DNA from 4 places in the Streptomyces sp. NPDC032198 genome. Region 1 is predicted to be linked to each of the others. Evidence: riboswitches for the same ligand, from Rfam matches in the RefSeq annotation. Region 1 holds a riboswitch; each other region holds the start of a gene.

The links. A riboswitch is a leader RNA that binds a small molecule or an ion and turns the genes downstream of it on or off. The one in region 1 is predicted to bind cyclic di-AMP.
Positions count from the first base shown of each region.
Region 2: another riboswitch for cyclic di-AMP. It lies ahead of AB0E78_RS05165 (M23 family metallopeptidase); the one in region 1 lies ahead of AB0E78_RS12995 (C40 family peptidase).
Region 3: another riboswitch for cyclic di-AMP. It lies ahead of AB0E78_RS39355 (LysM peptidoglycan-binding domain-containing protein); the one in region 1 lies ahead of AB0E78_RS12995 (C40 family peptidase).
Region 4: another riboswitch for cyclic di-AMP. It lies ahead of AB0E78_RS37895 (M23 family metallopeptidase); the one in region 1 lies ahead of AB0E78_RS12995 (C40 family peptidase).

Region 1 covers NZ_JBEZVL010000004.1:426,142-433,699, forward strand. Annotated here, with positions in the region: gene AB0E78_RS12980 (amidase) at 25-1,470, opposite strand; gene AB0E78_RS12985 (ATP-dependent Clp protease proteolytic subunit) at 1,714-2,349, shown strand; gene AB0E78_RS12990 (hypothetical protein) at 2,357-2,665, shown strand; cyclic di-AMP (ydaO/yuaA leader) riboswitch at 3,045-3,217, shown strand; gene AB0E78_RS12995 (C40 family peptidase) at 3,221-3,694, shown strand; gene AB0E78_RS13000 (DUF6328 family protein) at 3,854-4,420, shown strand; gene AB0E78_RS13005 (LysE family translocator) at 4,398-5,027, opposite strand; gene AB0E78_RS13010 (LysR family transcriptional regulator) at 5,158-6,069, shown strand; gene AB0E78_RS13015 (ATP-binding protein) at 6,058-6,525, opposite strand; gene AB0E78_RS13020 (helix-turn-helix transcriptional regulator) at 6,796-7,558, shown strand, end outside.
Region 2 covers NZ_JBEZVL010000002.1:20,597-28,154, forward strand. Annotated here, with positions in the region: gene AB0E78_RS05160 (aldo/keto reductase) at 1-720, opposite strand, end outside; gene AB0E78_RS05165 (M23 family metallopeptidase) at 874-1,959, opposite strand; cyclic di-AMP (ydaO/yuaA leader) riboswitch at 1,971-2,117, opposite strand; gene AB0E78_RS05170 (PP2C family protein-serine/threonine phosphatase) at 2,320-3,483, opposite strand; tRNA gene AB0E78_RS05175 (tRNA-Met) at 3,658-3,731, opposite strand; gene AB0E78_RS05180 (alginate lyase family protein) at 3,810-5,021, opposite strand; gene AB0E78_RS05185 (MerR family transcriptional regulator) at 5,949-6,296, shown strand; gene AB0E78_RS05190 (GAF and ANTAR domain-containing protein) at 6,898-7,558, opposite strand, start outside.
Region 3 covers NZ_JBEZVL010000021.1:81,721-89,278, forward strand. Annotated here, with positions in the region: gene AB0E78_RS39340 (lipase family protein) at 1-936, opposite strand, end outside; gene AB0E78_RS39345 (helix-turn-helix domain-containing protein) at 1,282-1,632, opposite strand; gene AB0E78_RS39350 (ANTAR domain-containing protein) at 1,872-2,597, shown strand; cyclic di-AMP (ydaO/yuaA leader) riboswitch at 3,085-3,279, shown strand; gene AB0E78_RS39355 (LysM peptidoglycan-binding domain-containing protein) at 3,284-4,012, shown strand; gene AB0E78_RS39360 (hypothetical protein) at 4,179-4,400, opposite strand; gene AB0E78_RS39365 (hypothetical protein) at 4,548-4,844, opposite strand; gene AB0E78_RS39370 (VCBS repeat-containing protein) at 5,282-6,028, shown strand; gene AB0E78_RS39375 (LuxR C-terminal-related transcriptional regulator) at 6,157-6,834, shown strand; gene AB0E78_RS39380 (DUF4255 domain-containing protein) at 6,988-7,558, shown strand, end outside; gene AB0E78_RS39385 (carboxymuconolactone decarboxylase family protein) at 7,553-7,558, opposite strand, start outside.
Region 4 covers NZ_JBEZVL010000019.1:75,483-83,040, reverse strand. Annotated here, with positions in the region: gene AB0E78_RS37910 (DNA topoisomerase IV subunit A) at 1-233, opposite strand, end outside; gene AB0E78_RS37905 (pitrilysin family protein) at 453-1,793, shown strand; gene AB0E78_RS37900 (pitrilysin family protein) at 1,790-3,175, shown strand; cyclic di-AMP (ydaO/yuaA leader) riboswitch at 3,373-3,536, shown strand; gene AB0E78_RS37895 (M23 family metallopeptidase) at 3,549-4,352, shown strand; gene AB0E78_RS37890 (GntR family transcriptional regulator) at 4,577-5,269, shown strand; gene AB0E78_RS37885 (HPr family phosphocarrier protein) at 5,428-5,709, opposite strand; gene AB0E78_RS37880 (GNAT family N-acetyltransferase) at 5,966-7,558, shown strand, end outside.

The sequences.
Region 1 (7,558 bases):
CCGGGTACCCGGGCGTCCGGACGCTTAACGCGGCACGCCGGGCCCACGCTCGCCGTGCCGGGTGGCTTGTTCGAAGGCGTGACCGATCTGCAGGACCCTCAGGTCGCCGCGGTGCGGCCCGACGATCTGCAGCCCGACCGGCAGTCCGCCCGGGGTGAATCCGGCGGGCACGGACAGCGCGGGGCTGCCGGTCGCGGACACCAGGTACGCCGAGCGCATCCAGTCCAGATAGTCCGCCATCGGCACCCCGTCGACGTCGCCCGGGTACTCCAACTCCACAGGGAAGGGCGGCACTTGGCTTGTCGGCAGGACCAGCGCGTCGTACCGCTCGAAGAACTCCCTCATCCGGTGGAAGAGTTCACCGTGGAGCACGGTGGCCCGCTCCAGGTCGATGCCGGTGAGCGTGCTCCCTTGTCGTACGTTCCGGACCAGGCTGGGTTTCATCCGGTCCGCCGAGCTCTCCAGGAGCGCGCCGAGCGCAAGGTGGAACTGCCAGGCGCGGAAGGTCCTGAACACCTCGTCGGCGCCGGACAGATCGGGGCACGCCTCCTCGACCGCGCACCCCAGCGCGGAGAAGACCGTGACGGCCGGCGCGAGCACGTCGCGGACCTCGCGGTCGACCGGCGCCGCTCCTCCCAGATCGGGTGACCAGGCGATCCGCAGCCCCCGCAGATCCCGTTCCAGCGGGCCGCCGAACGCGCTGCCCGGCGTTTCCAGGGCGATCGGTGAACGGGGGTCGGGGCCTGCGACGACGGACAGCAGCAGGGCCGCGTCGGCGACGTTGCGCGCCATCGGCCCCTGTACGGCCATCGTCGACCAGGGCGCGGTGTCCGGCCAGCTCGGCACCCGGCCCGGCGAGGGGCGCAGGCCCACCACGTTGCAGAACGAGGCGGGGTTGCGCAGCGAGCCGCCCATGTCACTGCCGTCGGCCACGGGGTGCATGCCGCACGCGAGCGCGGCCGCCGCTCCCCCGCTGCTGCCGCCCGCAGATCTGCTCAGGTCGTACGGGTTGCGGGTCGCCCCGAAGACCGGGTTGACGGTGTGCGAACCGGCCGCGAACTCGGGCACGTTGGTCTTGCCGATGGTGATCGCTCCTGCGGCGCGGATGCGCTCGACGATCAGCTCGTCCCGGTCCGGGACGTTGTCGGCGAGGAGCGGCGTCCCGTAGGTGGTCCGGATGCCGCGGGTGTCGTGGGTGTCCTTGTGGGCGACGGGCAGCCCGTGCAGCGGGCCGAGCGGCGCGCCGTGCGCCGTGGCCTCGTCGGCGGTGCGCGCCTCGTCGAGCGCGCGCTCCGCCACGCAGGTCACCACCGCGTTCACCGGGCCGTTGACCTGCTCGATCCGGTCCAGGTGCGCCTGGACGACCTCGCGCGCGGACAGCTTACGGGTGCGGATCTTGGCGGCGAGTTCGCGGGCGGTGAGGTGGACGAGCCCGGAGGCTTCGCGGACTTGATGTGCTTCGGGGCTCATACGACGCCTTCGGCTCGGGGCGGCTGAGATCGCGACGAGGCGGAGTATGCCCGCGTCGCCGCGCCGGCCATCCCGCCCCGCACGCCGGGGCCTTCGCTTTCAGCGAGGGGCTGAAACGCGGCGCACGTGTTGACTCCGGCCGATCACCCGAACATGCTCCCCATCACACCGTTACGTACGTCCTGTACTTTTTTTACAGGAAGCTTTGGGGAGCAGCCGACCCCGGCAGAGGAGAGACGTGCCATGAACCGACCGTTCGCCCGCTATGTCCTGCCCGAGTTCAGCGAGCGCACCAGCTCAGGGCAGCGGACCCTCGATCCGTACTCGAAGCTGCTGGAGGAGCGCATCGTCTTCCTGGGGACGCCGATCGACAACACGTCGGCCAACGACGTGATGGCGCAGTTCATGCACCTCGAATACCTGGCGCCCGACCGCGACATCTCGCTCTACATCAACTCCCCCGGCGGCTCGTTCAGCGCGATGACCGCGATCTACGACACGATCCGGTTCGTCAGCTGCGACGTGGAGACGACCTGCCTGGGGCAGGCCGCCTCATCGGCCGCCGTCCTGCTGGCCGCGGGCACCCCCGGCAAGCGGTTCGCGCTGCCCGGCGCCCGGGTGCTGATCCACCAGCCGTCGCTCGCCGAGCCCATCCACGGCCAGACCTCCGACCTGGCGATCCAGGCCGACGAACTCCTGCGCACGCGCGCGCAACTGGAGAGGCTGCTCGTCCAGCACACGGGCCAGAGCGCGGAACGGATCGCGGCCGACATCGAGCGGGACAAGATCCTCAGCGCGGCCGAGGCAGTTGACTACGGCCTGGTGGACCGGATCATCGCGAGCCGCAAGTCGTCCCCGCGCACCCCGGACGCGGGGTGAACCACCGGTGCTGCCGCCCGAACTTCCCCCGCTGCCCGCACTCACCCGCGCCGAGGGCGAGTTGATCGACCGGTACCTCGAAGTGGTCGACCTGGTGGGCCGGATCAACCCCGCCCGCGCCTCGGACACGTACGGCGGACTGCGCGCCGCCCAGGCCCTGGTCGGCAGGGCGACCGCCCTCCTGGACGCGCTGACACTCATGCACCAGCGGGGCGAGAGCGCCGTGCACGCGCCGACGCTGGCCAGGGCGCTGCGGGTGCTTGACGGGGAGCGGCGGGCCGGGCGGGTCACCGTGCCGCCGCCGACGACATCCTGAAGACCCGTCACTCCACCCTCCTGAGCCCCCGTCACCCCGTCGTCCGAAGTCCGAGCTGTCCCGGGCCGATCTCAAACGAACCAAACGGGCTACCTCGTTCGGCGTAGACGATCGTCGTTCTTGAAGCCCTCTTAGGTTGCGTCAGATGTGTACGCGAGGGGCGGAATTCCTCGTTCCGGTGCTGGTCGAACGATCGTCCGGTGCCTTGACCCGATCCCGTATCCGACCTTGTCCACCCGAACGGTTCAGCCGTGAGGAGCCTCACAAAACGCCGTTTCGGCTCGGAATTCTTGCCCTTGACGGGTCAAGATCCCTTCCGACGACAAGCCCCCGCCACAGCGGCGGGGCGGTCCGGGCGGACGCCGAGTCCTGCCGCCACCCGGATGACCGGTCGACATCGGTGCATCGGCAGGAGTGGAGGACCCAGGCATGACGGGTCGGTCCGGAGAGTCCGGACCACGGCCCTTGGGGTGAAGCCGCACAGCGCGGCCGGGCAACTTTGTCAGCCCGAATCCGACAGGTCATCCTTCACAGGCGGTTGACGAAGGGTTGCGCATGACTGCGCTGAATCATGTTCCGTCGCTGCTGACCAGGGCCGGTTCCGTATCGGCTCTCACGCTCGCCGTCGTGGGCGGCACCCTCGTGGGCCCAGGGCTCACGTCGGAAGCACAGGCCGCGACGCACGGAACGAAGGCGCTCAAGATCGCCGCCTCCAAGAAGGGCGCTCCGTACCGCTACGGAGCGACGGGGCCACGGCGGTTCGACTGCTCGGGTCTGACCCTCTACTCGTTCAAGCGCGCGGGCAAGAAGCTCCCCCGCACCGCGGCACAGCAGTACAACAAGACCCGCCACATCTCCGCGTCCCACCGCGTCCGCGGCGACCTGGTCTTCTTCCACTCCGGCCGGAACGTCTACCACGTCGGCATCTACGCCGGTAAGGGCCGGATCTGGCACGCCCCCAAGTCGAACACCGTGGTGCGGCTCGAGAAGATCTGGACCAAGAGCGTCTGGTACGGCAGGGTGCGCTGATCGTCCGTCATCGGCCGTCGGCTGTGGGACGGCGGTGGCGGGGGCTCACCAACCCCCGCCACCGCCACCGCGCGGACTGCCCCCGCGTGGCTCCCGCCCGGCCCGCTGACCGGCGCGCCCGCCGGGCGTACAGGGCGTCGGCGCGGATACTCGTGCGCCATGGCCGAAAACAACAGCTCCTCCACGGCAGGCGATGCGCCCCGCAACGAGACGCGCTTCGAACGCGCCGACCGCAATTTCGCGGAGATCCTCCAGGAACTGCGGGTCACGCAGGCCGGGGTGCAGATCCTCTTCGCGTTCCTGCTGACGCTCGCCTTCACCGAGCGCTTCGCCTCGCTCGACACCGTGCAGCGCGCCACCTACGTGACCACGCTGCTGCTCGCCGTCCTCGCCGCGGCGCTGTTCACGGCTCCGGCCGCCGTGCACCGGTCGCTCTTCGGGCAGCACTCCAAGCCGCGGATCGTGCGGGTCTCGTCCCGCCTGGCCGTCATCGGCATGGGGGTCCTGGTGTTCGCGCTCGCCGGTTCCGTGCTCCTGGTGGTGGACGTGGCGGTGGGCAGGACCGGCGGGATCATCGCGAGCGCGGGCACGCTCCTGGTGTGCGCGGGCCTGTGGGGCGTGCTCCCCCTGCTGCTGCGCCGCGCGGGCAAGGACGAGGGCACAGGAGGCACCGAGGGCACAGGACCGGACACGTCGGACGACGTCAGGCCAGCAGGGCCTCGGTGAGGAGGACCGCGCCCAGCACACTGAGCGCGACCCCCGTGCCGCCCTCGATCGCACGGGCCGTACGCGGCTTGCGCAGCCAGCGGCCGAGCCGGTCGACCAGGAGCGCGACGACCGGGAACCACACCAGGGCGAGGGCCACGATGATGGACGCGAGCAGCAGTGTCCTGGGCATCGCGGGGCTGCCCGCGGGCACGAACTGCGGCAGCACGCTGAGGAACGTGATGGGCGCCTTGGGGTTGAGGGCGTTGGTGAAGAAGCCCTGCCGCAGGCTGCCCCCGGCCGCTGCCGGCTCCGTGCCGTCCGTCGTTTCGAAGCTCCGCAGGGGCCGCGCCGCCGACCGCAGCGCGCGATACCCGAGGTAGAGCACATAGGCCCCGCCCGCGGCCTGCAGCGCACGGAAGAGCGTGGGGACCGCCGCGAGGACCGCCGCGACCCCGGCCACCGCGAGCGCCGTGTGCACCAGGAGCCCGCCCGCCACACCGATCGCGCACGTCACTCCGGCGCGGCGGGATGCGAGGGCGTTGCGCACGACGACGGCGAAGTCGGCGCCCGGCATGGCGACCATGCCCGCGGCGACTCCGGTGAAGGCGACCAGTTGTGCGTCCATGGCGCCCAGCCTGCCGTTCTTCTGCCTTCAGCAGGTATGTGGAATATCCTGGGTCTGCCTTAAGCAGTCGTTTAGCCCCACGGCCGACGGACAGCCGCACCGCCCGTCGGCTCCTGCACCGGGAGAGGCCATGTACGACCCGACGCGGCTCGCCGCACTGGTGGCGGTCTCCGAGGCCGGGTCGATCACCCGCGCCGCCGAGCGCCTCGGCTACACCGTGCCCGCCCTCTCCCAGCAGCTGGCCAAGCTCGAACGGGAGGCGGGCACCGCGCTCCTGGTCCGGCATCACCGCGGGGCACGGCTGACCGGCGCGGGTGAGCTGCTGCTCGCGCGGGCGCGCCGGGTCCTGGACGAGATGGAGCAGGCCCGGCACGAACTGGCCCTGCTCGCGGGCCTCTCCGGCGGCAGGCTGCGCGTGGGGACCTTCACCACCGCCGGGATCCAGCTGGTGCCGCCCGCGCTGACCGCGTTCCGCCGCGCCCATCCGGACGTCGATCTGACCGTACGGGCCTATGAACCGCCGCTCGGCATCGCGGCCGTGGCCGCCGGTGAGGTCGACCTCGCCCTGACGCACACGTACGAACCGGCGGATCCGGTGCCGCTGCCCGCGTCCGTGACCGCCGAGCCGATCCTGGTCGAGGAGCTGGTCCTGGTGACCTCGCCCGGTCACGCCCTCGCGAGCTCGTCGTCGCGGCTGCCCCTGACCGAACTCGCCGGGCAGCCGCTGATCAGCATGGCGCCTGAGCATCCGTCCCGGCAGGGTGTGGAGTCCACGCTCGTCCGGGCCGGCGCGACGCCCTCGGTGCTGGTCGAGACTCCTGGCTACGCCCTGGTGTGCGCACTGGTCAGCGCCGGGCTCGGCGTCGCCGTCGTACCGGAGATGGTGGCGCGGACGGCGGCCACCCCGGTGGGGATGAGGCCGCTTGAGCCGGGGAGTCTGCGCCGCACGATCTCGGTGGTCCACCGCACCGACGAGTCGCATCCGGCGGCGGACACCTTCCGGGCGCTGCTCCGGGGGGCGTTCGGACGTTCAGCGGGGTGAGGGGGAGACCGAGGGGGCGGCCGCCTCGTCGCGGACCGGGGCCGTCCACGGCAGTGCGATCCAGACGGTCTTGCCGCCCTCGGGGGTGGGTGTGACCGACAGTCTGCCGCCGCACTCCATGGTCAGCCAGCGGATGATCACCAGGCCGCGTCCGTTGTCCTGCTGGACGGCGGCGGGCAGCCGCTTGGGGTAGCGGGGATGGCTGTCGGTGACGCCGATGCGCAGTTGTTCGTCCCGGTCGAGCTCGATGTCCACCCGGAAGGTGGGCGATTGGCCGCGGGTGTGCTGGACGGCGTTCGTGGCGAGTTCGGAGACGATGAGCCGGACCGTGTCGGCCGCTTCGGTTTCCCCCGGCAATCCCCATTCGGCCAGGACGCTCGAGACGTATTTCCGGGCCGCGGAGACCGAGGCAGGATCGCTCGGCAGGGTGACGGTTGCTTCCTGAAGGTCTGCCATGGCGACGTTGTCCCTTTCCCACCGGGGCTCGGCTCCGACTCGTAGCGGAAGGCCCGAGGACAGTCCCGGAATGGTGCTTCGCGCCAGCCTGCCACTCTTGGACCCCTCACAGGTGGCCATCCACCAAGATGTGCATATATCTGTCGCTCGAAGCGGTGAACTCTGCTACGGAAGACCGTATTTGGGCGCGACGTCGGCACTTCCTCTACTGTCGCCCCTGAGCGGCCCGGGGGAGGCCGAAAAGAAACGCTCCGTCGGGAGGAGACGGACATGCGGTACGGTCCCGCGGTGCGCCGCCGGAAACTCGGCGCCGAACTGCGCGCGCTGCGCGCGCACGCCGGGCTCACCAGTGGCCAGGCGGCGGGCCGGGTCGGCTGGCACCAGTCGAAGGTCAGCCGGATCGAGACGGGACGTAGCAGCGTCAAGGCGGCCGACGTACGTCTGCTGCTCGATGCGTACGAGGTGTGCGATTCCCGGCTCCGCCAGTTGCTGGTGGCGCTGGCGGGCTCGGACGACGACGGCGGTCGCCGCCAGTGGTGGCACGCCTATCGCGAGCTGCTGCCGCCCGCCTACCGCGACTTCATCAGCCTGGAGTCGCAGGCCTGCCGGATGCGCAGCCTGGAGACCACTGTCGTACCCGGCCTGCTGCAGACGCCGGACTACGCGCGTGCGGTGACGCGGGCCGCGCTCGACGGACTGCCGGACGAGCAGGTGGACGCGCTGGTGGAGGTGCGTCTGGCCCGCCAGGATGTGCTGCGCGCGGCTCCACCGCTGCTACTGAGCGTGATCCTGGATGAGGCGGTGCTGCACAGGCCGGTGGGCGGCCGTCAGGTGCTCGACGGTCAGTTGAAACGGTTATTGGAAGCCGGACAGTTGCCTCATGTACGACTTCAGGTGTTGCCGTTCGCCGCCGGAGAGCACGTAGGGCTCATCGGTTCTTTCGTTATTTTCTCATTTCCGAACATTGCTGATCTGGATGTGGTTGTTCTCGACCACTTGACGAGTAGCCTCTACCTCGAACGGAAAGAAGACC
Region 2 (7,558 bases), on a different contig from region 1:
CAGGTGCTTGCCCGCGCCCTCGGCCCGCGCGCTGTCGACCTGCGCACCCGGGCGGTACTTGCCGGTCAGGAAGCCGGAGGCGAGCGCGTAGTACGGGACGGCGGCCAGGCCGGAGCGCGAGGCGACCTGCTCCAGCGGGCCCTCGTACGTGTCGCGCGAGACGAGGTTGTAGTGCGGCTGCAGCACCGAGTAGCGCGCCAGGCCCTCGCGGTCGGAGAAGTCGAGGAACTCCTGGAGCCGCTCGGGGGTCACGTTCGAGGCGGCGATCGCGCGCACCTTGCCCGACGTCACGAGGTCGTCGAGCGCACCGATGATCTCCTCGACCGGGACGGTCGGGTCGTCGTAGTGCGTGTAGTAGAGGTCGATGTAGTCGGTGCCCAGGCGGCGCAGCGACTCCTCGGCACCGGACTTGATGGTGTTGGCGGACAGGCCCTTGTAATCGGGGTGGGCGCCGACCTTGGTGGCGAGCACGATGTCGGAGCGGTTGCCGCGCGCGGCGAGCCAGCTGCCGAGGACGGTCTCGGACTCGCCGCCCTTGTTGCCGGGCACCCAGGCCGAGTAGACGTCGGCGGTGTCGATGAAGTTGCCGCCGGCGGCGGTGTAGGCGTCGAGCACGCTGAAGGACTGCGCCTCGTCGGCCGTCCAGCCGAAGACGTTGCCGCCCAGGGCGAGCGGGAAGACCTCGAGGTCGGACGAGCCAAGCTTGCGGAGAGAAGTCATAAGGGGATCAACGCCCATACGGACTCCAGCATTCCGGAGAGCGGCCCGCACCTAGGCAGGATGTCCACACCTCGGCAGGCCGTCCGCACATGCCGAACCGGCAGCCCTGGCGTCGGGGGGTTGTCGCCAGGACCGCCGGGGTTCTGGGTTACCTCAGAGCGACTGGCCCTTGCCGCGCAGCCATGCCGCGGGGTCGACCCCGGTGGCGTCGCCGCCCGGGTGGACCTCCAGGTGGAGGTGGGCGCCGGTGACGTTGCCGGTCGCGCCGACGCGGCCGATGACCTCGCCGGTGGTGACCTTCTGGCCGGCGCTGACGTTCATCGAGGACTGGTGGCAGAACCAGAGCTCGGTGCCGTCGTCCAATTCGAGGACCGTGCGGTAGCCGTACGCCCCCGCCCAGCCCGCTTCCTTGATGGTGCCGGAGTGGATCGCCTTGATGGGCGTGCCCGTGGGCGCCGCGAAGTCCAGGCCGGTGTGGTAGCCGGAGGACCACATGGAGCCGGGCTGACCGAAGGTGCCGGTGAGCGTGTACGAGGCGACGGGGAGGGTGTAGCTCTTCGCGAGCTTGGCCAGGCGCTCGGCCTCGGCCTTCTTCTTGGCCTCCGCCTCGGCCTTCTTCTTCGCGGCTGCCTTCTCGGCGGCGATCTTCTTCTCGGCCGCGGTCTGCTTGGCGGCGGCCTGCTCGGCGGCCTGCTTGACGGCGGCTTCTTCGGCCGCCTTCTGGACCGCGTCGTCCGCCTGGTCCTGCTGGTTCTCGGCCTGCTCCATGATGCGGGCCCGCAGCGCCTCGCCCGCGTCCGTGGTGCCCTGCTCGGCGTCGGCGGTGCTGAGTCCCGCGGCGGAGAGGGGTGCGGCAGCGGTCGTCACGCCGTTGTCCGCGGAACCGGAATCGGACGAGTCGTCGGATATCAGGGACCCCACGCCCGGCAGCGACTTGGCCTCCGGCAGCGAGTCCGTGACGGCCGACATGTCCGGCATGGCGATGGAGACCGGGGGCTTGCCGCCCTGCGCGGTGGCGATGCCGCCCGCGCCGACGGCGGCGATGACGCCTACGCCGAGAACCGTGGAGCTGCGGGCAAGTCCGCCGCCGCCCCGCTTGTGGACGCGGTGCCTGCCGCGGACGGGACGAATGGACTCCTCGGTGGGGTTCCATTCCTCCCAGGAATCATTGTCGTACCCACCGAAATCGTCGTCATTCGGTACGTACGCGCCTTGGGGGGCAGGGCGGTTGGACGCCACGGGGGCGCACTCCTTTCCTTCCTTCTCGCCTACCGGGTTAGCTGACGGGTTCGGAGCAGGAAGGTCTCCTACGAACATCTGGCACGGATGCACAGATGCCCGATTCACCCCAATTAGTGGTTCCCCGGCTCCCTTTCGGGATTAGGCGCGTGCGCGCGGAGCCGACTCGAGTGACGGCTGGGACGACCGCGCTGCGTTATCGAACGTTAATAGACAGCGGGGTCGTATTCCAAGCTGTTCCGACTGATCGTTAACGCCCACACCCTGTACTTATCGGGACACCGGGGTTGCGAACGGGGCGAGTTGACCCCACTTCTTCACACACCGGAGCTTCACATCTCCTTGACAGCTCGTCAGGAGTTATGCGGAGGGGTGTCCTTCCGTCACGGCCGGTGACATGGGCCGCCGCACCGCGAGCAACGCCATGTCGTCGGTGCCGCCTCCGCCGGTGTGCCGCCGCACTTCCTCGACGAGCGTCGACAGGAGCGCGTCCGGGCCGCCCGGGCCCGGGAAGATCCGGCCGCCGAGCCGGGCCGCGGGATCGTAGAACTCGCCCCGGGCGTCCCGCGCCTCGGAGAGCCCGTCGGTGTAGAGCAGCAGCATCGCCCCCGGCGGGAACTCCGTCTCGTCCGCACGGTCCGGCCAGGCGCCCAGCTCACCCATCCCGAGCGGCAGCGCGGGCTCGGTGGCGGACAGGACGCACAGCCGCCCGTCGCCGCGCAGGAGCAGCGGACCCGGGTGCCCGCGGTTGATGAGCCGCACGAGACCGTCGCCGTGCGGGATTTCGGCGAGCACGGCGGTGGTGAAGCCCTCGAAGGCGTCGAGCCCGTCGCGCCGCGTGCCCTCGCGCGCGAGGGCACGCTCCAGGCGCTGGGCCACGGCCTCCAGCGTGGCCTCCTGCTCGGCGGCCTCCCGGAACGCCCCGATCACGACGGCGACGGCCGCCACCGCGCCCATGCCCTTCCCCCGTACGTCGCCGACGATGACGCGTACGCCGTGCGGAGTCTCCTGCACGGCGTACAGATCGCCCCCGATGAACGCGTCGGCCTCCGCCGCCTCGTACCGCGCCGCGATGTCGAGCCCCCCGATCCTGGGATCCGGCTGCGGCAGTACGGCGCGCTGAGCGGCCTCGGAGATGGAGCGGGCGGAGGCGAGCTGCTCGTCGCTGCGGCGTACGACGCGGTTGATGAGGACGGCGAGGACGGCGACGGTCACCACCGTGATCAGCTCGGTGACGGCCTCGACGTCGGTGCTGGTGTCGGTCTTGAAATGCAGGGCCAGCACGGCGGCGCAGGAGCCGGTGCCGATGAGGGCGGTGCTGAGCAGCGAGTAGAAGGGTGCGGCGATGAGCGGGGCCGCCGTGAAGAGCGGCGAGGCGGTGAACTCCGGCGGGGTCGTCACGTCGTAGACCACCCCGACGACGATGAGCAGCAGGGGGAGGGTCCGCACGAGCGCCCGCTCGTGCCGGACATCGGGACGCCTGCCGCCGCCCCCGCCCCCGCCACTTTCTCCTCGCTGCCCCACTCGTCCAGGGTTCCCGGAGCGACGGCACGGGGCGACCGGTGGGGGCCGACCGGGTTACGGCGGAAAGCGACGGCGGAAGATGCCGCGGCGGAAAGACACTGCTGCGGAAAGACGCTGCTGCGGAAAACACCGAAGGCCCGGATCCATTTCTGGATCCGGGCCTTCGGTCTTTAGTAGCGGGGACAGGATTTGAACCTGCGACCTCTGGGTTATGAGCCCAGCGAGCTACCGAGCTGCTCCACCCCGCGCCGTTGAATGCAACTCTACGCCATCAGGGGGAGTGAAAGCGAACCGGTCGAGAACCACCGGCGAACGAGGCCCGCCGCTCACGCGTTCTCGGCGTGCGTCAGCGTCTCCCAGGCCACGAACAGGCCGTCCGTGCCCTCGGGCCGCTGCTTTCGCGTGAGCCGCTCCGTCTCCGGCAGGTCCAGCTTCAGCCGGTCCCGCAGGTGGTTGAGCGCGACCTCGGTGTCGGGCCCCATGTCGCGCTGCACCTTGCCGCCGCACAGCCAGTCCGGCGCCTCGGCGCCCAGCTGGTACTTGGCGTGGAATTCCAGCGCGGCCCGCAGTCGCTCCTTGACCTCGCCGTACAGATCGACGCCCTGGTGCCAGGCGGTCTCCGCGATGTGTGCGGTGGCCGCGAGCGAATAGCTGGCGTGCTTGAAGTTGCGGCACGTCTCCTGGGAGAGCCCGTCGGCGAAGGTCTTCTGCCCGAACCAGTACTTCTGGAGCTTCTCCCGGGTATTGATTCCGCTGCCCGCGGGCGAGACGGGCAGCGGGCCGTCCGACTTCATATAGAAGTAGGCCGGCACGCGGGTCCTGAAGTGCGTCACCGCCTTCTCGAAGGCCTCGTGGTCGTCGAGGAAGACCGCCATGCTGATGGTCGCGTCGGCCATCAGGAGGTCCCAGTTGCCGTTGAAGTCGGCCGCCCCGTCCCGCACTTGGGGCAGATAGGCGTTGCGCAGCATCCGCTCGAAGCGAAGGATCTGTCCGTCGCTCCAGCCGTCGTAGGTGTAGCGCACGGCTTCGGCCGCGCGTGCCCACGAGGAGGCGGCCCAGGCCGTCTGGAGGCCCGCGTTGGCTTCGGTGTGCCGGGTGATCACCCGCGCCCAGGCATCCATGATCTGCACGGCCTTCTCGGCGTGCGCGCGGTCGCCGGTGATGTTCCAGAGCAGGGCCTGGGTGTACGCGGCGATGGCGTCCTCGCGCTCCTCGACGCAGCCCTGGCCCGGGCGGGTGTCGGGCGGGCACTCGACGACGGCGTACGGCTTGGCGGTGTAGTCGTCCGCGCCGTACTTGCTGTTCCGCATCCGTCGGAACGCCGTCAGCCAGGGCTGCTCGCCCGCCGCGACATGGGCCCGTACGCGCTTCAGCTGCGCCTTGCTGACGAGGACTCCGGGATGCTCGAAGGCCTGCTCGGCGGGCCGGGCCCGCTCGGTGGCGGTGTCGCTGCCGCCGCCGGAGCTGCCGCAGGCCGCCGAGACGCCGACCAGCAACGGCACGAGCACCATCACGAGAGCCCGTCGTACGGAACCCATGCTGTACCTCCGGATCGGTCACCTGGCAGGCCCAGCGTCGCCCGGGGGGCGCGGGGGCGCAGGCGAGGCGGGTCCATTCGGGCGACCGCCCATCCGCCCGAACAGCCTGGTCACGAGGACGGTCTTGCCGTGCGTCCACCGCCACTGTTCGAGGTCGATTACCTCACCATCGAACACGCGAAAATCTATGTCGGCTGGAGTAGACATTGAGTGATGGTGTGGTTATGGTTTCTCTCGTAACCCAGAGAGACAGCAGGGCCCGGCAGAGACGAACTGCCGGGCAGCAGTACCCGCAAGTGCAGTGCGCAGGACGGTGCGGTGGTGGAGTTCCGAAGCCAGAGCGGTTGCAGGACGGCGACGGGACTGACGACCGGACCGGGCGGCCCGCAGTGATCAGGGGCCTCCGCGAGCAGGACCGCAGTACACGCAAGTGCATTACCAGTAAGTGCAGTTCGCAGTACCCAGCAGTGAAGGCAAGTGAGCAGCACCTCGGTGAAGGCGTCGGCTGCGGGCGCGCGCACCGGGAGGTTCGGCAGTGGGGTTCTAAGCCAGAGCAGATGCAGGAGAGGCGACGGGGCTGGCTGCCGAAGAGTGGCGCTATGGAAGGCCACCAGTAGTTCGCATCACCAGCAGTACGCAGTTCCCGTAGGTAAGCAAGTGATTCAAGAGGGAAGAACGGAGGAGCCGAGCGCCATCAGGAGGATCGCCCGGGTGGACTTTTGAGCCCGGGTACCGCAGGACATCGATAGTGAGGTGGTCTCCGGTCAAGCAACCGCGATCCCGGCAGTCCCGACAGCATCTCGGTCGGGTCTGCGGAAACAGAAGGCCGGCGCAGCAACAGGGCCGGCAGATGGTGTAGCAGTTCCTTCGGGGCCCGGGTGCCATACGGCACCCGGGCCCCTCCACGCGTTCCATAGAGAGGTGCAAGTGACAGCAGACGATTCGTTCGGGCGTCTCGACGACGACGACTACCCCGCCTACACCATGGGCCGGGCCGCCGACATGCTCGGCACCACCCAGGGCTTCCTCCGCGCCATCGGCGAGGCCCGCCTCATCACGCCGCTGCGCTCGGCGGGCGGCCACCGCCGCTACTCCCGCTACCAGCTGCGCATCGCGGCCCGCGCCCGCGAACTCGTCGACCAGGGCACCCCCATCGAGGCCGCCTGCCGCATCGTCATCCTCGAAGACCAACTCGAAGAAGCCCAGCGCATCAACGCCGAACATCACCGCGCCGCCGAAGCAGCGACCCCGACAGCCACGCGTCAAACCGGCTGAGCCCTGCGACTGCGGGTGTGCTCGCGCTACTCGCTGTCTGCTGTGCCGGTCCGTGGTCGGGCGGGGCCGGTGGGCGAACCGGCAGAAAGCTCGGTCACCCGAGGTCGGCAGTGGGCCTGTTTCGGTTCGCCCTGCCATGCGACGAGATATCCACGGAACCGGTCCAGTGGCGGTCCGCGGTGGGAGACTTGAGACAGACCGGCCGTGCGGCCGGGCTTGGGAATCGCCGCCGGTGTGCGACGGCGATCCCCAAGCGTGAGGATGCGCGGCTCCCCTCCGCTCCATCCTCACGAGGGCCCTCCCGGTGTTGGGGATGCGGGAATAGCCCCCACATGCCGGTCGGGCGGAGGCTGGAGCTGCGTTGTCGGCGATGCGGCTCCAGCCGGGCCTCGGTGTTGTTCCGGCTCGGGGGCTGGGAGCCTGCTGGGATCACGTGGTCAGTGACAGCACATGAATCCTTCGTCCGGGATCAGGATATGGCTCCGTCGGCAACTGCGGTAGAGGGCCTTTCCAAGTAGCCCGCCCCATGCCTGCGATGGACGGACCAGTTGCTCTTCTGCCTTGAGGCGCTCTCGACTCCCGGCAACTGACCGCACCCACGTCAGCCCTCTCCGTTCTCGGAAGCGGGCGGGTCGAGGAGCGTGCAGTGATCGTGGACGATGGCACGGGCCAGGCTGGGCAGGGGCGTTGCCCGGGTGTGGGCATGGGCGCGCAGCAGGGCGAGGGCCTGGCCGGTGGTGAGGGAGTGGCGGTAGCTGATCATGCCGATGGCCTGGTGGACCACGGCCTCCACGGGCAGGAGCCAGGCGTGGACGAGCTCGTCCTCGGTCGGCACGGGCGTAGTCAGAAGCAGGAGGTCCGCGGCGTCGGCGTGGTCCTGGGCAACTTGCAGGTCGGCGTCGGAGATCGGGCCGGGGCGGTGACGGTAGAGGGTGAGGGCGAGGCCGGCCTGCCGGGCCGGGTCGGCGCCGTTGAGGATCGGCAGTGCGTAGGCGGCGCGGATGTAGTGCGTCTTCGCCTGTTGCGCGAAGACAGGCCAGTGCCGGGTGGCTTCCGGGTCGTCGAGATCGGCGACCAGGACCTGAGCGCGCTGGCTCAGGGCCTGTACGCAGGGCCCTTCTCCGAGACTGATCTGCAGCTCCTCGCCCTTGCGGGCCAGCGGGCCGGCCGCGCAGAGCGATACCCGCTGCGCCAGGGCGGCATCGACCGCCAGGGTGAGCCCCACGGAGTACGCGCTGTGCAGGGCCCTCCGGCACGCCTGG
Region 3 (7,558 bases), on a different contig from region 1:
CACCTTGGCGAGCTTGCGGCCCTCTTTGTTGAGGTACTTGTTGAGCGCCAGGGTGGGCTGGGCGGCGTTCTGGCCGACGGCGGACATCAGCAGATAGCCGGCGCTGTCCCCGCCCTCCAATGATTCGGCTACCTTGTTGAGATCGGCGGGAACGCCGCCGCTCGCCGTTCCCTTGACCTTCAACTCGGGAGCGTAGGTCGCGGCCATCTCGGCGGCCTTCGCGCTGGCTCCGCCGCCCTGCGAGTAGCCCATGATCCCGACGGGTGCGTTCGCGGAGACGCCGTACTTCGCCGCCTCCGGATGCCGCTGGGCCGCGCGCGCCGCGTCGAGGACAGCGCTGCCCTGCGCCTTGGCCACCATGTAGGTGTGGTCGCCCGGGGTGCCGAGGCCCTCGTAGTCCGTGACGACGACGGCGTATCCCCGTACCAACGCGGCGTTGACGAGTGGTGCCTCCGCCGTCGTACCGCCCGGGAATCCCGCGGACGGCGCGCACTTGTCGCCGAGGCCGACCGTGCCGACGGCGTAGGTGATCAGCGGGCGTGGGGTGGTCCTGCCGTCATCGGGAACGATCACAGTGCCGGAGACCGCGTTGCGCCGTCCGTCGGCGGAGGTCGACCGGTAGGTGATCTTCCAAGCCTTGGTGGGGGTCGGAACGCCCGGCGTGTACTGGAAGGAGGAGGGCTTCGAGGTGAGGATCGCGCCGGGGGCGGTCTTCTTCCCCGGTTTCTTCTTCCCCGGCTTCTTGTCCCTGCCGTGCCGCGCGGCGCTGAGGGCGTTTCCGGCGGACTGCGCCGCGGACCGGGTCGTGGGGGTCGCGTCCCGGGCACCATCCGGAGCGTTGGTGCTCTGCGCGGCGGCGGACCCGGGGAGCCCGAGCACCGCCACCGCGAGAACGGCACCCGCGGCCACCGGTCGTCTGCGTAAAGCTGGCATCATGCAGCTCTCCCAACTCTCCTGTGGGCAAAGGGGGGTTGGCCAGCACCGTACTGACGCGTCAGTAATACGGCCATAGCTGCGCGGGGGTCCGTCGCGACGTCACCGACCACGAAGCCGACGCCCAGGAGCCGACAGCTACGGGACTGGGGGCTGCGCCTCGGGCCTAGGGTGGCCTGGAGTGGCGCCTCTCCCTCGACGCGGACGCCAGCGACGGCGTGCGGCAGCACTTCACACACGTACCGCCGAGGTAGCCGGCGACCGCTCAAGGGGAATCGCCGCCCCTGCACAAGAGTGGTGCCGCCTCCCCCGCCTCAGCCGGGGCAGCAGCTCCAGTACTCTCCCGCGTCACGCGCTGGCGCGGCTCCCCCCATCGACGTCCGAAGAGGTGGCGCGGCCGGCTTCGTCCGGCGCCAGCAGGGACAGGAGCGAGGCCACGGCCAGGCCGGACTCCGCCGGGTGGCGCAGCACCTCGCCGGGCTCGATCCGGTAGGTGTTGCTGCGCCCTTTCCGGACGTGGGAGAGGTAACCGTCCTGCTCAAGGTCGGCGATGATCTTCTGAACAGCGCGTTCGGTCAGTCGGCAGTGCGCGGCGATGTCCCGGATCCGGGCGTTGCGGTTGTCGGCGATGGCCGCCAGCACCCGCGCATGGTTGGTGAGGAACGTCCATCCGGTGTGGGGCTCGGGCACTTCATGCATGCGACAACTCTAGCGAGCAAGCGTACACGTTTTCAAAAACACGTACTTCCTTTCATGTATTAGTTGACGTGCTTGCGCTGCGAAGTGCAGCCTAGGAGCGGCGCTAGGCACCACGAGAGGGAGAGGCCATGCCGGAGCCTGCACACTCAGACGAGCCCCTCGCCGGGAAGGGCGCCGAGCCCGCACGGGACATCCACCCGTCGCCGCCCCGGCTCCCGCTGCCGGCCACGGTCGACACCGTGTCGGACGGCACCCGGGTGAGCGTGATCGTGCGCGGAGAACTCGACCTCGAAACCGGCGAACGGCTCCGGCCCGACCTGCTCCGCGCCCTGAGCGGATCGACCGAGGGCATCGACCTGTATCTGAGTGAAGTGACCTTCTGCGATTGCTCGGGGACGAACCTTCTGCTCGACCTGCGCCGGCTGGCCCTGCGGGACGGCAAGACCGTGGCGGTGCTCTCGACCAGTACCGCGGTTGAGCGGATGTTCGACCTGACTGCCACCCATGACCTGTTCGCGCCGCCCGAGTTGACTGAGCCGCCCGCCCCCGAAAGCGAGGAGGAGAGCGGACCCGCCGGCGATGAAACGGAGCCCGACAAGGATTCCGAGGAGAGCTTGCGGACCGTCATCTCCCCATTGCGGCGGGCCATGCAGACCCGTCCGACCATCGACCTGGCCCACGGCGTCCTGATGTCCGCCTTCGGCCTGAGTCCCGAAGCGTCCTGGGAAGTACTCGTCACGGCCTCGCAGAACACCAACACAAAACTCCACCACTTGGCGGAGAACTTGGTGGGAACCGCGCAGGGGACCGACCTGCCCGAGGCCGTACAGAAGCAACTCGCGGCAGTCATTGCCAAAGCGAACAAGGCGAGCAAGGTTGGAAAGGAGGGCGAGGTGGACGAGATGAACAATGTTCCGCAGCCGGGCCCACCTAACGCCACCCCCCAGCCACCGGGCGCCACATGACTCGTCCATAGCCGCGCATCCATGACCAACCGCGCCTATTCTTCAGGCTGGTTGGGGTACTTCCGCGGTCCGAGCCGCCCCCAGAGCGCACGCATCGCAGGCGCACACCCATCGAAGGCGATATGCCCCTTATGGCGGTCATGGCGCACCTTGCACCATGTCCATCTTGCCCAATAAAGCCCCTTCTTGCCTTATTCGTAATGCATAGAGACCACTGTCCGCATTGCGCGATTCTTGTGTGAAATAGCGCGATCCGATACGCCTCCATTCGCCGCGCGACCTGCACCCTTTCAGTGGAATCGGTCACATCGGCAGTTCGGGGGGCTCGGGAGCCGTCGAGCGCACTTCCGCTCCGCGCAAAGAAAGTTGGGGCTTTTCGATCAAAGAATGGGATGGGTTCCGGGCGACGGATACTGGCCTCACCCATTCCCTCTGCAAATTCGGCTCTTGTTCCGTTCGGGCTTTCTCGCCTAACGTCACCGTCAATCCGGATGGAACGCCGAATCCTGCCGCTGTCCGGAAACCCTTCCCATCAATCACTTTCGCTCGGCAGGAGCGGGGGACCCAGGTAAGTCGCCGATCCGGATTCCGGAACGGCTCGGGGTGAAGTCGCATGCGCAGTGCGACCGGACATCTCCCGTCCGAACCCGACAGCTCACCTCGTAGGCGACGGAGAGGAATTCGTCATGCCTGCAAAGGGAAAGCACCGCCGCCCCAAGTCCAGCTCACTCAGCCGGGGGCTCGCCGTCGCGGGCACCGGCGGGGCCGTACTCGTTCTCCCGGTGCTCGGCGCCACCGCCGCCACCGCGGCACCGGCCGGGACGGCCGCCAAGCCCGCCGCGGCCCCCAAGACGTACGTCGTCGCCGCGGGCGACTCCCTCGCCAAGATCGCCCGGGAGCACTCCGTGAGCGGCGGCTGGAAGAAGCTGTACGAGGACAACCGCAGCGCGCTCGGCGACGACCCGAAGCTGATCCACCCCGGCCTCAAGCTCACGCTCGGCTCGCCGGCCGCGCCCGCCGAGCGAGCGGACCGCTCCGAGCGCGATGACACGCTCACCGCCAAGCCCGCCGTGGCCCCGGCGGCGAAGTCCTACACCGACGACCTGGACGGCTGGATCAAGGAATCGCTGGACATCATGGCCCAGCGCGGCATCCCCGGTACCTACGAGGGCATCCACCGCAACGTCATACGCGAGTCCTCCGGCAACCCGCTTGCCATAAACAACTGGGACTCCAACGCCGTCGCAGGAACCCCGTCCAAGGGGCTCCTGCAGGTCATCGCCCCGACGTTCGACGCCTACCACGTGCCCGGCACCTCGTCGGACAGCTTCGACCCGGTCGCCAACATCACCGCCGCCTGCAACTACGCGGCCGACCGGTACGGCTCGATCGACAACGTCAACGGCGCGTACTGATCCCGACTGGACCGCATCCGGTCTCGTCCGCCCCGAGCCCCGGCACCCCAGGTGTCCGGGGCTCAGGCCTGTCCGAATCCACCACCGGGCCGTGCACCGACGGCTCTCGCATCGCCGGTTCCTGACCAACCGTCATGCGCCCGCCGTCCACGTACACGCATCCCCGTCAGATGCCCTCGTCGCCCAGCACCCGCCGCACCGCCTGCTGGGCCGCGTAGAAGTCGGCGTCGGAGACGCCCGGGTCGTCCTCGACCTGGTCGAGCCACTCCGAGATCTCCTCGGCCGTCCACAGGTCAAAGCCCTTCGGAATGTCCAGGGTCGAGGTGTTCGCGCGCAGCTGCTCTGCGGCAGCCGCTTCCTTGACGCTACGCGTGCTCACTTCGATCATCGCGTCTCTCCCTTCAAGGGATGGGGGACCGGACGGGCGACCCTGCCAGACGCCTCCCGGGAATGTCCAACGCGTCGCTCTCGCGTTCGCCTCCCGGAGTCGTGGCCGCCTCCTCCGGCTCCGGGTTCCCTGAGGGACACCGGCGTGTCACACGCCGGTGTCCCTCTGCCTCGGAGGCGCGGTGGGGCGGATCCGTCTCAGCGCCGGGCGCGGCGGGTCACCGTCCTCGGTGAACTCCACGGCCGGGACGTTCAGCAGCTCGGACATGCGGGGGAAGAGGCCCGGGAGGGTGGCGTCATCGGCCCGGACCGGGCCGCCGTCGCGGCTTCGGTGCGCGGTGGCGTGGGCGACCCCCAGCTCCATCACGTACTTCCCGGGCTCCCGGCCCGCCGCCTCCTGGCGGGCGCGGTCGCCCGTCACGACCTGCTCGGCGTACGTGTTCATGGCCGCGGCCCCATGACGGCTCCGTCGGTGGTCCGGTCACTCGGCCTCCACGGTGACTCGTCGCCTCGGTCCACGAAAGGGCGGCAGGGGCGGCGGCGGAGGCAGAGCCAGGGGGCGGAAAGGGCACATCGCCGGGCGGGATGCGTCCCCGCCACTCGGATCGCGACTGATCCGGAGGGGCACGGACGTTCCAGCCCTCCGTTCCAGGCGCCCTACGTTTCCGCAGGTCAGATACGTTCAAGCGTTCCATCGTCCCGAACTGTCCGCCTTTCCTGGCCATGTGGGCGTATCGCCCCACACGCTTCAGTCGTGCTCGTTCTGGAGCTCCGCCCACGCCCCGCAGTGGCAGTTGTACGGCACTCGTACGCAGTGGTGGGTGTGGCAAGGCGCCCGCTCGGCGAGCACGGCTCAGAAGCAACAACATGAGGAGTTCGCACATGCTTCACAAGCGCTCACGTCTGATCGCCGCGCCGATCGCGGCTGTCGCCCTCACTCTGACGGTCGCGGGCTACCAGGCCAGTGCTGCCGGGTCGTCGGCTTCCGGCGGCGCGGGACGGTCCGGCGAGTCCGCCAGGGCTGCGGCCCCGTGCCTGGCCAACGCCACCACCCTGGTCGGTGACCTCGACGGTGACGGCAACCCGGACAAGATCGCGAACCCCGGGCACACCGGCACCAAGATGACGGTCCAGTGGGGGAAGGCTGACGGCTCGTTCGGTCAGAAGCAGACCGTCGCCAAGCTCCTGGGCGCGAGGACCGGTGAGGTCGCCACCGCCGCGGTCGCCGACTTCCAGAACGACGGCACCCTGGACATCGTCGTCAACGTCGTCGAGCCGTCCGGCGTGGACGACCCCGCGACGGCCCGCATCGCGGAGTTCCGCCCCGGCCCGCTCAAGCGGGCGAACCTGGGTTCCGCCCAGGCCCGGCACTCCGACATCGGCGACGCCCGTGAGGGCAAGGAGCTGAGGATCGCCAACTACGGCGGTGACGCGTACCCGGACCTCGCGATCCTCAGCAACGCCGGTGACGGGGTGTGGGAGCGCGGCGTGCGCCTGTCCGTGCCGGGCAAGGGTCCGGGCGCGTACGACAGCGACCAGCAGCAGCAGTACGGCGAGACCGGGACCCCGGCCGAGCCGCCGGCCATGCCCAGCGACGGCTGGAAGCACTTCTACAAGAACTGCTCCTGACCCCCATCGGGCGCCGCCCCGCCCTTGAGGCGGCGCCCGGCTCTCCGCGAGCGCGGCGACCTGCTCTCCGCGATTCACGCAACGCCCGGTCCCATACGTAGCCCGGCCCCAGAGGTAAGGAAACGCGCTTGTCCAGCCCGCCGCCCCCGGCCTCCTCGACCCCATCGGCCTTAGCGACCGCCGTACCGAAGCCGAACCGGGTACGGGTCGCCGTCACCGCCCCCGACCCGATCAGCCGCGAGGGAGTCCTCAGCCAGTTGCGCCGGCATCCGGAGGTCGACCTGAACCTGGAGTCCGGCCCCGCCGCGGTCGCCCTGCTCGTCGAGGACACCCTCGACGAAGCGGCGCTCACCCGGCTGCGACGGGCCGTGCGCAGCGACGGTACGCGTGCGGTGCTCGTCGCGGGGACGGTCCGCGAACACGAGCTCCTGGATGTCATCGAGTGCGGTGTCGGCGCCATCGTCTGGCGCCGCGAAGCGACCGCCCGGCGCCTGGTGCAGGCGGTCCTGACGACGGCCGAGGGCGGGGGCGATCTGCCCGCGGACCTGCTGGGACAGCTCATCGGCCAGGTGGGGCGGCTCAACCGGGGAAGCACCGATCTGCCGGGAGGCTTCCTGAGCTTCACCAAGCGCGAGGTGGACGTCGTACGGCTGGTGGCCGAGGGGTTCGACACCGCGGAGATCGCCCTGAAGCTGTCGTACTCCGAACGTACCGTCAAGAACGTGATGCACGGCCTGACCACACGACTGCACCTGCGCAACCGGGCGCACGTGGTGGCGCACGCCCTGCGCGAGGGCTACATCTGACCGGACGGGCTCCGACGTCGGCCCCTTGAGGCACAGAGCACTGCCCCGTCGTCATCCCTGTCGTGCCTGCGTTCCGGTCGGCGCGGGGCGCACGATCGATGCCAGGGCCGCGACCGGGCGGCACGGAAGCGAACGGCACGTGGGAGCCTGCGAGTGATCCATGAGGTGGACGAGGTCCTCAAGAAGCTCATCAGCGGCGGGGCACTGGCCGGATCCGGTATCGACGTGTCCTTCGACGTGCCCACCCGGGACTGGGCGGCCCGGCGCAACGCACCCGTGGTCAACGCCTACTTGTACGACATCCGGGAGGACGTGTCGCTGCGCCGGCGCGGCCGCACCGGGCTGCGCGACGAGCGGGACGTCGTCGTACGCCGCCGCCGTCCCCCGCGGTGGTTCCGGCTCGCCTATCTGGTGACGGCCTGGACGAAGACTCCGCAGGACGAACACCGGCTGCTGTCCGCCGTCCTGGCGACGATGCTGCCGCACGAACTGCTGCCCGCCCAGCAACTCCCGGGCCCGCGCGGTCCGTCAGGAGGCGGCAGGGCAGAGGCGGTTGCCCGGAGGGGCGGGCGGTGGTGTCCGCCGGAACGCTCTGGGCGCTCTGGGGCGCTCTGGGCGACGCGTACGCCCGTGGCGTCCTCACGCGCGAAAGCCGCCCGGGCCCCGCTTTGCGTGCGGGACCCGGACGGCTGGGTTGGGTCAGTACTGGCGCATAGGGTCAGTT
Region 4 (7,558 bases), on a different contig from region 1:
GCGCACTTCACGTAGCCGCGGTCGGGGCGCAGGCCCATCTCGTTCATTTGGTACACGATCCGCCGGTGCACCGGCTTCATGCCGTCGCGGGCGTCCGGCAGGGCGCGCGAGTAGATGACCGAATACGCGTACTCGAGGAAGGAGCCCTGCATCTCGTCGACGACGTCGATGTCGAGGATCTTCTCCTCGAACGAGTCATCGGGCGGCGGGGTCTTCGTGCTGCGGCGGGCCATCGCTGCTGCGGCTCCTTCAATGTGTCTGCCAGGGCATCAACGGGATCTGACGCCGACCATTGTGGACTGTCCCACTGACAACGCCGACCACGACCCGGACTTCGGGGCCGACTACGCCGAGCGCGGAGCGGGAACTTCACAGGTTGTCCGCACGCTTGCATACAGTGTCAGGACTGGCAGAATTTCCAGCTTTTCGCGATCGAAGGGACGTACATGCCCATGGGTCACACGGCCACAGCCGAGGCCGGCTCCGGCGGCCTGACAGCGACCGAGCACCGGCTGGCCAACGGCCTGCGCGTGGTGCTCTCCGAGGACCACCTGACCCCGGTCGCCGCGGTCTGCCTCTGGTACGACGTCGGCTCACGGCACGAGGTGAAGGGCCGTACGGGCCTCGCGCACCTCTTCGAGCACCTCATGTTCCAGGGTTCGAAGCAGGTGCACGGCAACGGGCACTTCGAGCTGGTGCAGGGAGCGGGCGGGTCGCTCAACGGCACCACGAGCTTCGAGCGCACCAACTACTTCGAGACCATGCCCACACACCAGCTCGAGCTGGCCCTGTGGCTGGAAGCCGACCGCATGGGCTCGCTGCTCTCCGCGCTCGACGAAGAATCCATGGAGAACCAGCGCGACGTCGTCAAGAACGAGCGCCGCCAGCGCTACGACAACGTTCCGTACGGCACGGCCTTCGAGAAGCTGACCGCCCTCTCGTACCCCGAGGGACACCCCTACCACCACACCCCGATCGGCTCCATGGCCGACCTGGACGCGGCGACCCTGGAGGACGCGCGGGCGTTCTTCCGTACGTACTACGCGCCCAACAACGCGGTCCTTTCGATCGTCGGCGACATCGACCCGCAGGAGACCCTGGCCTGGGTCGAGAAGTACTTCGGGTCCATCCCCTCGCACGACGGCAAGCAGCCGCCGCGCGACGGATCGCTGCCCGACACGATCGGCAAGGAGCTGCGCGAGGTCATCGAGGAGGAGGTCCCGGCCCGCGCCCTGATGGCCGCCTACCGCCTCCCGGAGGACGGCACGCGCGCGTGCGACGCCGCCGACCTGGCGCTCACGGTGCTCGGCAGCGGCGAGTCCTCCCGGCTCTACAACCGCCTCGTGCGCCGCGACCGCACCGCCGTGGCGGCCGGGTTCGGCCTGCTGCGGCTCGCCGGAGCCCCCTCGCTCGGCTGGCTCGACGTGAAGACGTCCGGTGACGTCGAGGTCCCCGTCATCGAGGCCGCCGTCGACGAGGAGCTCGCCCGCTTCGCGGAAGAGGGCCCCACCGAAGAGGAGATGGAGCGCGCCCAGGCACAGCTGGAGCGCGAGTGGCTGGACCGGCTCTCCACGGTCTCGGGCCGCGCGGACGAACTGTGCCGCTACGCCGTCCTGTTCGGCGACCCGCAGCTCGCCCTCACCGCCGTCGGGCGCGTCCTCGACGTCACCGCGGAAGAGGTCAGGGCGGCCGCGGCGGCCCGTCTGCGCCCGGACAACCGCGCGGTGCTCGTGTACGAGCCCACCGCGCCCGCCGAAGCCACCGACGAGGACGAAGAGGAGGCCGCGAAGTGAGCGAGGCCGCAACGATGCAGTTCCACCCGCAGCCCCAGGCGGGCACCGCACGGCCGTGGGCCTTCCCCGCGCCCGAGCGCGCCACCCTGGACAACGGCCTCACCGTGCTGCGCTGCCACCGCCCCGGCCAGCAGGTCGTCGCTGTGGAGGTCCACCTCGAGGCGCCGCTGGACGCGGAGCCCGAGGGCCTCGACGGCGTCGCCACGATCATGGCGAGGGCCTTCAACGAAGGCACCGACAAGCACTCCGCCGAGGACTTCGCCGCCGAACTCGACCGCTGCGGCGCCACCATGGACGCGCACGCCGACCACCCCGGCGTCCGCGTCTCCCTCGAAGTCCCGGTCTCCCGCCTGCCGAAGGCGATGGGCCTGCTCTCCGACGCCCTGCGCGCCCCCGCCTTCGCGGACAGCGAGATCGAACGCCTCGTACGCAACCGCCTGGACGAGATCCCGCACGAGGCCGCCAACCCGGGGCGGCGCGCCGCCAAGGAGCTCTCCCGGCAGCTCTTCCCGGCGACCGCTCGCATGTCGCGCCCCCGCCAGGGCACCGAGGAGACGGTCACGGCCATCGACTCGGCGGCGGTGCGCACCTTCTACGAGAAGCACGTGCGTCCCGCCACGGCGACGGCCGTCATCGTGGGCGACCTGACCGGCGTCGACCTGGACGCCGTCCTCGCCGACACCGTCGGCGCCTGGACGGGCGGCACCGCCGAACCGCGTCCGGTGCCTCCGGTGACCGCGGACGACACCGGGCGTGTCGTCATCGTGGACCGCCCCGGAGCCGTCCAGACGCAGCTGCTCATCGGCCGCGTGGGCCCGGACCGGCACGACCGTGTCTGGCCCGCACAGGTGCTCGGCACGTACTGCCTGGGCGGCACCCTCACCTCGCGTCTGGACCGCGTCCTGCGCGAGGAGAAGGGATACACCTACGGCGTACGGTCGTTCGCCCAGGTCCTGCGTTCCACGCCGGACGGAAGCGGCGCCGCGATGCTCGCCATCAGCGGCTCCGTGGACACCGAGTCCACGGGCCCGGCGCTCGACGACCTGTGGAAGGTGCTGCGCACGCTCGCCGCCGAGGGACTCACGGACGCCGAGCGCGACGTCGCCGTGCAGAACCTGGTGGGCGTCGCCCCGCTCAAGTACGAGATGGCGGCGTCCGTCGCGGCCACGCTCGCCGACCAGGTCGAGCAGCACCTGCCGGACGACTTCCAGGCTCAGCTGTACCGCCAGTTGGCCGCCACCGGCACCGTGGAGGCCACTGCCGCCGTCGTGAGCGCCTTCCCGGTGGACCGGCTGGTGACGGTGCTCGTCGGGGACGCCGCGCAGATCGAGGAGCCCGTCAGGGCGCTCGGCATCGGTGAAGTGAGTGTGGTCACCGGCTGAGTGACAGTCAGGACATGTCGGGACCCCAGTGGCGGGAATTGGCTACTGGGGTCCTCATATGTCCGAATTGATATGGAGGTTACGTGTCTGACCTGTGGCGTGCGCTACAAAAACTCTGATCCGTTTGTCGTTTGAAAGATGGCCCGCTTAGCGTCATCCCGGCTGTTCGTCATGCAGTACGCCGCACCCGCGGCACCGGACAGTCATCGCCGAGTCCCCGTACGGCGCGAGCCAGGGGAGCCGGGGACCCACATGTCCCCTTGGGGTGAATCGGGAACCTTGCCGTCAGGTGAGGGACTCGTAGGAGACCTTCCTGCTCCGAACCCGTCAGCTAACCCGGTAGGCGAGAAGGAAGGAAAGGATCAGCCGCTTCATGGCGTTCACCCGTGCCACCGGGAAGCACCGTCGCCCGAGCCGCCTCACGCGTACGACCGCGAACGTGGCGGGCGTCGCAGCCCTCACCACCACCGGTGTCATCGGAGGCCTGGCCGCTCCGGCGCTCGCCGCCGACGACGCTGCGGCTCTTGAGCACACCGGCCTCACCCAGGCCATCTCCGTGGGCGACTCGCTCGCCCAGAGCATCGACGCGCAGGCCGCTGCCCAGCAGCAGGCCGCCGACGACGCCGCAGCCGCCAAGAAGGCCGAAGAGGCCGCAAAGAAGAAGGCCGAAGAGGCGAAGCGCAAGGCCGAGGCCGAGGCGAAGGCCAAGGCCAAGAAGGAGCGCGAGGCCAAGGAGCGTGCCGCGCGCGAGGCCGAGCGCAAGCGCCTGAACACCTACGTGGCCCCGGTCAGCGGCTCGTACGTCTCCACGGGCTACCAGACCGGCGGCGCCATGTGGTCCTCCGGCAGCCACACCGGCATCGACTTCCACGCCGCGTCCGGCACCTCGGTCCACGCGGTCGGCTCCGGCACCGTCGTCGAGGCCGGCTGGGGCGGCGCCTACGGCAACAACGTGGTCATCAAGATGAACGACGGCACGTACACCCAGTACGGCCACATGTCGTCCCTCGGCGTCACGGTCGGCCAGGCGGTCACTCCGGGCCAGCAGATCGGCCTCTCCGGCTCCACGGGCAACTCCAGCGGCCCGCACCTCCACTTCGAGGCCCGCACCGGCGAGGACTACGGCACGGACATCGACCCGATCTCGTACCTCCGCTCGCACGGCGTCAACGTCTGATCCCGTTGGTCCTGGACGGACGCGCGAAGCGCACCTGATTCACCGAAAGCCCCGGCTCGTCGAGAGCCGGGGCTTTCGCCGTTCTTGTTCCCCGCCCCTATCGCCTTTGGCCAAAAGTATCCCTGGATTTCGGCCGGCCGTCGGAAATTCGGCGGCTCTGCAATAGAGTCGCAGAACAGGCGTCGATCGACCGCGTTTCGCGGGGATTAAGGCGGAGGTCAGTCATGCGCATTCCCGCGCACTCGGTATGCACGGCAATCCGGGACGACATCGTCTCCGGTGTCTACGAACGGGGCGGCCGGCTCACCGAGGAACTGCTCGCGCGCCGCTACGGAGTCTCCCGCGTCCCCGTGCGCGAGGCCCTGCGCACCCTGGAGTCCGAGGGCTTCGTCGTCACGCGCAGGCACGCGGGCGCGTGCGTGGCGGAACCGACCGAGGAGGAGGCCGCCGACCTCCTGGAGATCCGCGCGCTCCTGGAGCCGCTGGGCGCCGCCCGCGCCGCGCAGCGCCGCACGGAGGCGCACCTGAAGGTCCTGCGCGGCCTCGTCAGGCTCGGCCAGGAGCGGTCGCGGCACGGCCGGAGCGAGGATCTGCGCTCACTGGGCGGCTGGTTCCACGAGACGCTCGCCCAGGCGTCCGGCAGCCCGGGCCTCACGGCGCTGCTCACCCAGCTCCGGCACAAGATCGCCTGGATGTACGTGGTGGAGGCGTCGGCGGCCCCCGCCGAGGCCTGGGCCGAGCATGCCGCGATCGTCGACGCGGTGGCGCGCGGTGACGCGGAGCGGGCCCGCGCGCTCACCGCGCAGCACACGGAACGGACGGCCTCCGCGCACCGGCCGCGCTTCGTGCAGGGCCGCGGCATCCCCGGTGTGAGGGGTTCGCAACATCCCGTAAACGCAGTGGGCCTACGGCATTAACAGAGGCGCCGTATACAAAGAAGAGTTATTCGGCGGGGGATTATTTCTGCTGTCCGAATTCAATGTCGACGACTGATATCAGGCAAGTGGAACCAGAAACGCCAAAGGGCCCGCCCCTATTCGAGGCGAGCCCTTCGGCGTATGAGTACCAGTCTTTACTAGACGGTCTCGGGGAGTTCCTCGAGGCCGTCCGCGACCAGCTTCGCCAGACGGTCGAGAGCGGCGTCCGCGCCCTCGGCGTCGGAGGCGAGCACGATCTCCTCGCCGCCCTGCGCGCCCAGACCGAGCACCGCGAGCATGGAGGCGGCGTTCACGGGGTTGCCGTCAGCCTTGGCGATCGTCACGGGGACGCCGGCGGCGGTGGCCGCGCGGACGAAGATGGAGGCGGGTCGGGCGTGAAGGCCCTCGGCCCAGCCGACGTTGACGCGGCGCTCAGCCATGTGTTGCTGCCCTTCCAGGTGTCTCACACTTGTCTAGACCAGTGTCTCATGCCGTCACGAGTGCTCCGCCGGCCGATGGTCCGTACGGTGCCGGCCGATGGTCCGCACGGCGCCCGACCAGAGAGTCCGTACGGTGCCGGTCGTAGGTCCCTGCTCCGTCGACCGTACGTCCTTCCGCCTCGGGTCCTCGTCCCGCCCTTCGACGTCTCCTAGCCTGCCCCGGCCGACGCGCCCCCGCGACCCGTACCCTGGCCCCATGCAGACCCCGTCGGACCGGCACGCATACCCCTCCCACTGGGAAGCCGATGTCGTCCTGCGTGACGGAGGCACCGCCCGGATCAGGCCGATCACGGCCGAGGACGCGGACCGCCTGGTCAGCTTCTACGAACAGGTCTCGGACGAGTCGAAGTACTACCGCTTCTTCGCCCCCTACCCCCGCCTGTCCGCCAAGGACGTGCACCGCTTCACCCACCACGACCAGGTGGACCGGGTGGGTCTCGCGGCCACCGTGGGCGGCGAGTTCATCGCCACCGTGCGCTTCGACCGCATCGACTCGCGCGGCATGTCCGCGAGCGCGCCCGCCGACGAGGCCGAGGTCGCCTTCCTCGTGCAGGACGCCCACCAGGGCAGGGGCGTCGCCTCCACCCTCCTCGAACACATCGCGGCCGTCGCCAGGGAGCGCGGCATCCGCCGCTTCGCCGCCGAGGTGCTGCCCGCGAACACCAAGATGATCAAGGTGTTCACGGATGCGGGCTATCAGCAGAAGCGCAGCTTCGAGGACGGGGTCGTACGGCTCGAGTTCGATCTGGAGCCCACCGACCGCTCGCTCGCCGTGCAGCGCGCGCGTGAGCAGCGGGCCGAGGCGCGGTCGGTGCAGCGGCTGCTCACGCCCAAGTCGGTCGCCGTGATCGGCGTCGGACGCACGCCCGGGGGAGTGGGCCGCAGCGTGCTCCGGAATCTTCGCGAGGCGGGCTTCACGGGGCGGCTGTACGCGGTGAACAGCGCGTTCGAGGAGGGCAGCGAGGTCGACGGGGTGCCCGCGTACCGCTCCGTGCGGGACATCGAGGAGACCGTCGAGCTCGCCGTCGTCACCGTGCCCGCCGAGCGGGTGCCGCAGGCCGTCGACGAGTGCGGTGAGCGCGGGGTGCTCGGGCTCGTCGTGATCTCCGCCGGGTACGCGGAGAGCGGCCCCGAGGGGCGGGAGCGGCAACGCGAACTGGTGCGCCAGGCGCGGTCGTACGGCACGCGCATTCTCGGCCCGAACGCCTTCGGGGTCATCAACACGTCACCCGAGGTACGGCTCAACGCCTCGCTGGCCCCGCATCCGCCCGAGCGCGGCAGGATCGGCCTCTTCACTCAGTCCGGCGCGATCGGTATCGCGCTGCTCTCCGGCCTCCACCGGCGGGGTGCGGGCCTGTCGACGTTCGTGAGCGCGGGCAACCGCGCGGACGTGTCCGGCAACGACGTCCTCCAGTACTGGTACGAGGACCCGGACACCGATGTCGCTCTGATGTACCTCGAATCCATCGGCAACCCGCGCAAGTTCACCCGGCTCGCCCGGCGCGCGGCGACGGCGAAGCCGCTGGTCGTGGTCCAAGGGGCGCGGCACAGCGGGATCGCGCCCACGGGGCACGCGGTGCAGGCCACGCGGCTGCCGCACGCCACGGTGTCGGCGCTGCTGCGCCAGGCGGGGGTCATCCGGGTCGACACCGTCACCGAGATGGTGGACGCGGGGCTGCTCCTCGCGGGGCAGCCGCTGCCCGCCGGGCCGCGGGTGGCGATCCTCGGGAACTCCGAGTCGCTCGGCCTCCTCACGTACGACGCGTGCGTCGCCGACGGGCTTCGGCCC